One region of the Paenibacillus sp. NPDC058367 genome, then DNA from elsewhere that is predicted to be linked to it. Evidence: a T-box and tRNA genes for the amino acid it is inferred to sense, from the RefSeq annotation. Region 1 holds a T-box; the other holds one or more tRNA genes.
What was found. The T-box of region 1 lies ahead of ACFWMP_RS28215 (valine--tRNA ligase). A T-box ahead of a tRNA ligase gene usually reads a tRNA of that ligase, here a tRNA-Val.
Positions count from the first base shown of each region.

Region 1 (3,424 bases):
TAGATCCTGTCCAGCTGTACTTCCGGTAGAAATCATGTAACGCATTGCATCTGCGCCATACTTCTCGATTACTTCAAGGGGGTCTACGCCATTCCCGAGTGATTTGGACATTTTTTGACCTTCGGAATCCCGTACCAAACCATGCATCAATACATCTGAGAAAGGTTTTTCTCCGGTAAATTCAAGAGCTGAGAAGATCATCCGCGCTACCCAGAAATAAATAATATCGTAGCCTGTTACGAGCACATCGTTCGGATAATAGCGTTTGAAATCTGCACTGTTCTCATCTGGCCATCCTAGTGTGGCAAAAGGCCACAGATTAGAGCTAAACCAGGTATCCAGTACATCTTCGTCCTGTTTCAAGTCGGTTAGACCACTGATCCGGCGCGCTTCTTCCTCGTCATTTGCCACAACCAATTCACCAGTAGACTCGGAATACCATGCTGGAATACGATGTCCCCACCACAGCTGACGGGAAATACACCAATCACGTACGTTCTCGATCCAGTTCAGGTAAGTTCTCTCGAAACGGTCCGGTACAAAGTTAACCCCGTTCCCATCCTTCTGTGCATTGATGGCAGCTTCAGCCAGTGGCTGCATCTTTACAAACCATTGTGTGGACAAGTACGGCTCAACAACCGCTCCAGAGCGTTCACTGTGTCCTACTTGATGCACATGATCTTCGATATTGATCAGCACACCTTGCTCCTTCAGGTCAGCAGTAATGGCCTTACGACATACACTCCGGTCTTGACCTTGGTAAGGTCCTGCTTCTTCATTCATCGTACCGCTCTCATCCATTACGTTAATCTGCGGTAAATTGTGACGTTGACCCATCTCGAAGTCATTCGGATCATGAGCTGGTGTAATCTTAACCGCACCACTACCAAACTCTTTGTCTACATAATCATCAGCGATAATCGGAATCTCACGGCCAATAATCGGCAGGATCAACGTTTTGCCGATCAGATCTTTATAACGATCATCTTCCGGATGAACAGCAACCGCTGTATCACCCAGCATGGTCTCCGGACGTGTGGTCGCTACTGTAATAAATCCGCTACCGTCTTTGAGCGGGTAACGCAGATGATACAAGTGACCATTAACTTCTTTATATTCAACCTCGATATCCGACAATGCTGTACGAGCCGCCGGGTCCCAGTTGATAATGCGTTTGCCGCGGTAGATCAAGCCTTTATTATAGAGCTTAACGAATACCTCGCGTACAGCTTTCGACAACCCTTCATCCAGGGTAAAACGTTCGCGGGAATAGTCAAGGGAAAGCCCCATCTTAGCCCACTGCTCATGAATGGTGTTCGCATATTTATCTTTCCACTCCCACACCTGCTCCAGGAACTTCTCGCGGCCGAGATCATGTCTAGAAATTCCCTGCTCACGCAGCTTTTGCTCTACCTTTGTCTGCGTTGCGATACCGGCATGGTCCGTACCTGGTAGCCACAACGTGTCGAAGCCTTGCATCCGTTTTGTACGAATCAGGATATCCTGAAGCGTAAAATCAAGCGCATGACCAATGTGCAGCATTCCCGTTACGTTTGGTGGCGGGATTACAATGCTGTATGCTTTTGCATCTGGACGCCCGCCTGCACGGAAATATCCACCCTCTGTCCAATAGGAATACCACTTGGTTTCTGCCGATTTCGGATCATACGTGGTTGGCACTTCATTCTTAGAATCATTTGCAGCGGCAGCATCTGCCGCTGTATCTTGCAAGTTCGGCAACTCTGCCGCTGTTAGATTGTTTTGGTCAGCCATTCTTTGATACCTCCACTTGGTTACTTGTAGTTGGTTTCTAAAAAACAAAAAGACCCCTCGTCTCAAAGGACGAAAGGCCATTCTTTCGCGGTACCACCTTTGTTTCGCGCCAATGAAAAATAAACCTGCACTTCTTTCACCTTACGGTTCAGAAGCTTAGCGCGACACTCGTACAGATAACGGCTGCTACCGGCCACATCCTAACTTATCTTTCATATCCATGAAGACAAGCTCAGAAGGGCGACTCCGGGGCGACTTCGGTGGCTGTATCCTACGGAATGTCACAGCACTTGCATTCCGCTCTCTGAAGGGCTGACCGCCTACTCTTCCCGTTCCCAGTCTTTACTTAGATATTGCTTACTCCATAATACATTTTGAGTCATCCCTAGTCAACCTGAATAGGCTTCTACAGCGGGACTTTAAGCGGAATTTCGACTTATAGCGTGCATATGTCGAATTTTCATTCGATTCATCACTCTGCGTTGGTTAGATACCCCACATTCTAACGTTCTCCGGTCACACAAGAATAAACGCCTTCGACATCCTTTTACGGAGGGTAAGCGTTTATTCGAGAAATATAAGGATAATGTATAACGTGAAACTTATATATTCTTATATTTGACAAAAATCCCGATCTACTATCAGATCGGGATTCACCTATTCATATGAGTACGCATTGTAATTCAATTACGGAATGTACAACACTTGCCCTTCTTCTACACTCTGCCCAGACAATCGATTATACATTCCCAGCTCCCGCGCACTTAGCTGATATTTCTCTGCGATTGTATCCAGCGTTTCTTCACGCTGCACGATGCAAAGGCGAACCTTACGGAATAGGTTAGCGCCATCTGCTCCAGCAATGAATCTGCTCTTCCACTCCGTATTATTTCCGGCCTCTGGAATGATCGCTGCAGCCGATGCATTTCCTTCAGATAGGAGAGCCTCTTGTTCTTTACGAGAACGACTAGAGCTGAGTAATGAAGAGAAGGTGAGATGTTCTTTGACTGGAGCCTCAGCATCTTTCTTGCTTCCTAGCGCAATCTTAAGATCTTGCTTCTCCTCTGACTGTGGCACAGTCTCTTGAGAAACAAAAACTTCATTCGTATTCTCGTGGATCGGCTGAGCATTCTCTTCTTGTGCATGAAGCTCATTATTGGCCTCGTTTTCCGAAGCGAATACGGCAATATCTTGATCCACATCAGCATTAGCTGCTGGAACAGCGGTTTCTCTTGAAGCAAAAGTATATTCAGCTTCTTGCTCCTGATCCGCTTGACTCGCCTGGCTAACTTGATTCAGCTGAGTGGCCTCAGCTTCATTCTGTGACTCAGCTTTAAACCAGTAATCCGCTATTCCTGCTTTGGAATCCTCTGTTTGCGAATCCAGACTATGCGTCCGAGCTTTCGCGCCCTTGTCCTTCTCATGAGCGGATGAGAAATTCACTATAGGGGACGAATGACCAGCTCCACTTGAGACCAGTGGAGCCTCTGATGCGTCTGCATTAGCTTCAGCATGCTCATGTTCTTCTACGGCAACCTCCGATGCATCCTCGCCAAAGGTCCACTGAGAATTTTCATAAAGTGCATCAGTTTCGTGCTCTTGGTTCTCTGCAGATGCTTCGATTACCCTGTCATCACTGAGAGGGGAATAG
Region 1 is NZ_JBHXIZ010000008.1:34,849-38,272, forward strand. Features, by position in the region: gene ACFWMP_RS28215 (valine--tRNA ligase) at 1-1,773, opposite strand, end outside; T-box leader at 1,836-2,119, opposite strand; gene ACFWMP_RS28220 (LysM peptidoglycan-binding domain-containing protein) at 2,461-3,424, opposite strand, start outside.

Region 2 (3,424 bases), on a different contig from region 1:
CCTCCCAAAAAGCCAGCTAATACAAAATAAGCGATACCGTATTTCCAGCGTGAGCTAGCCGGCACATCGTAATACTTGTCGTTCTCATAGACAGAATAGCTGATATCACAATTCATCTTTAGATGAAGCCCATTCTCTAAGGTCACAGGCTCTAGCTGCGAGATACGTACCTTTTCAATGATGCATTGCTGCGGAAGCGTAGCTCTACCAATGTAGTTCAGTTGATCCCATCTCACCCCTACATACTGCTGTCTTTCCAAATCACTGTAAGTAGTAAAAGGTAAATCTCTTCTATGCTCTGGTCCTGGAATCATGTAGCCTGCATCTCTAAGTGGCTCTACTGGAATTAAGAAACTCTTCGTTACAGAATAAAGGCGATTGTTAGTGCGTCTCTTCACATATTTGTTATACAGATCGTAAGCAAATAACGCCCAAATAATAAAGAACAAGATCGAACGCATATAGATGATGATGGCTAAACCACCCACGAGCCCCACAAGCCACAGCCAGCGCGTCACCGCGGTTGCAATACGGCCGCCGTCAAGCGGGTGAATCGGCAGCAGATTGATCAGATTAAGTAAAAAACCTATATAAGCCAAGGAATAGAGAAGTGGACTATCCATGTAATAAGCCGCTCCAAAAACGGCTGTAGCCCCAATGGTTCCTAAGATCGGACCTCCAAAAGCAATATAAGCTTCTGTCTGGGCATCCAGCGGCTGTTTCTTCATTGTAATTAAAGCTCCCAAAAATGGTATAAACAGCGGAGCGCTGACTGGAAGCCCGATCCGTTTCGCTGCTATTACATGTCCTAATTCATGGACTAGCAGGAGCAGGACAAAGCCCACGGCAAACCCCCACGGATAAATCAAAGCATAAGCCCATATTGAAATCATCATTGATATTAACGGCCCGGCAATTTTACCTATTTTCAGAAGAGACAAAATCGCCTTTCCTTTAAATAGGAGCATCGCCGCCCCGCCCCCCAACCATTTCCATGGCGTGGAAGAATTCTTTTTCTGCTCATTTTGCGGCAAGATCTCAAGCTCCTTTTTCTTTCAATTTTTATCTAACTGCTGTACATTACCCTCCATTTTATCATAAGCGCTTAAGGAGTATTTCCATAAAAAAGCACTTGGTTAAGTATACGACGCAACTTTTAGAATCGTTTCAACGTCAAACAAACAGATAATGGATAATTTTCACTATTATTCAAGGGTAGAAAGTGATTCCGCTCCAATACACAACCACCACCTCACACAAAATAACCCAAATTTTATGGTTGCCCTATGGGCTAACGCCGTGAACGTTATAGGCTACGAACCATAGACTGTTATCAGGGTTATTCAATTGAGGAGGTTATTTATGGATACAAATGCAAATTTACATCAACAGGTCAGTTGGAATTGTATGAACAAATACGTTGGTATTACAACGACTGACGGTCAGTCCTTTGATGGCTTTATTGCCCATGTAGATCAAAACTATGTTACTCTTGCGGTTCCTAGCAACGAAATGGTAGAACGTTTAAACGGAATGCCTACACACGAATCGGCGTATAGACAATTTGGCTTCCGGCCTGGCTTTTTCCCAAGACGTCGCTTCTTTCCACGACGCATCCCTTTTTTCGGCATAAGCGATATATTTCTACTCCCGTTCTTTATCTGACGTGGCTCATGGGGATGGAGCGGCATCCCCTTTTCTTATTATTATTTTAAAGACTATGTAAACTATCATCCCTATAGATTGTAAAAAAAGAATTGCCATCCTACTCTATCGTATGGTATTATGAAATTCGTCGCAGGACGGTAGCTCAGCGGGAGAGCACTATCTTGACAGGGTAGGGGTCATGGGTTCGAACCCCATCCGTCCTATATCGAAAAGCCTTGAATTTCAAGGCTTTTTTTGTTTTCTATTCACTTATCATTCTATTAAAAACCCCTGTGATACGAATTTGATACGAATCGCGATTACTTTTCGTATCAGTTCATGTGATCCTCTGGGAAAATATCATCGCTTCTATCCTCCAACCAATTCCTAAATTCCGCTTTACTGATATATAATTTCCTTCCCACTTTTGCAACATGAAATACGTGGAAGCCTGTTTACAATCCTTTCAATTCTATCGCTGTCCATGCCATCTTCAGGCTCATGGAATCAGAGCCAAAAGAGAAAGAAGCCGCTACTGAAAGCAGCAGCAATATTCCTAGGAGTAAAAACAGACCGAAATACGATTTCCCTCTTAAATTAGGGATAACAGCTGTTTTATCATCTAGCTTTCTATTTTTTTCATATGTTGACACTAGCTTCTCAACTACAAAATCTAGCTGCTTATCAAAAGATTAGATATCGGAATAATACGAAAAATCAATATTTAGCCTTGCAGCTTATCCCCAGGCTCCATCACAGCATGTCGAATATCCAGCACATTAACGGCTGCATAAATCCATGCGGCAATATGATCTTCCAACTTCATCTTACATTTCACTCCGATCCGTTACACAATCTATTTAAGTTAATTACATCTCAAACATTGATAATGATTATCAATTATATCTGGAACCCTTTATCTCTCCTTATGGGGCCTCATCCCTATGATTCCTTATCTAAATGTTATTTGAACTAAACAGGAATAATCTCTCAATATTGCATCTCCTATAATTTAGCATTAATATAAAATAATGAGACTTACTGAAAATCGTTAATGAGTATCGTTTTGAGGATTATTGCATTTTCGCAAACTCACTAAGGAGTAGGAGTGTTTTTTATATGTTATAGGGGAAAACGAATATTGGGACCAATGACTGAAGCTGATGCTCTACGTGAATGGTTTACTCTTTCCGGTACAGTGAAGGACATTTATATTATTGAGGTTGATGAGAACAATAAAGTAAGGCGCCAGATTGGACCTACAAAGAAGAAAAAGAAATAAGCATAGCCTGCAGCAACCTACTATAACTTGATTGAAAAAGAGATAAAACGTAAAAAAGCCCCACCGACCTTTATAGGTTGATGGGGTTTTTTATTAAAATGGAAATTTAGTAAGGGAGAATATTAAGAGTACCATCCCAACAATCGAAGACAGAGCAGCCATTTTATCTTTAGTTTTAAAATAGGTAGCTCCTCCATTAAAAATCAGAGCTCCACACATCCCCATCATTGTCCAAGACATGATCACTTGATCCTGACCGCGGAAAAATAGTATTGCCAGAATGATTGTTGCTGCACTAAATAAAATACCGAACAACCTTAGTGCTTTCAGCAAAAAATCCCCTCCCGAAATATAATGGGCTAATGAATTTGCAGCTTACTCGATATTACAAGAAAAAATGTAGCCAATGGGCCACAAAGCAAAGAAATTAAAAACCAATTTAATCCACTCCTATTTTTACCTTGTGCTAACCCAGCATTTATTAATGCTAATGTA
Region 2 is NZ_JBHXIZ010000001.1:643,797-647,220, forward strand. Features, by position in the region: gene ACFWMP_RS02960 (site-2 protease family protein) at 1-1,034, opposite strand, end outside; gene ACFWMP_RS02965 (hypothetical protein) at 1,363-1,665, shown strand; tRNA gene ACFWMP_RS02970 (tRNA-Val) at 1,800-1,871, shown strand; gene ACFWMP_RS02975 (hypothetical protein) at 2,103-2,300, opposite strand; gene ACFWMP_RS02980 (hypothetical protein) at 2,789-2,929, shown strand; gene ACFWMP_RS02985 (hypothetical protein) at 3,023-3,262, opposite strand.
Region 2: it has a tRNA-Val gene. The T-box ahead of ACFWMP_RS28215 (valine--tRNA ligase) is inferred to sense a tRNA for this amino acid. The anticodon was not compared.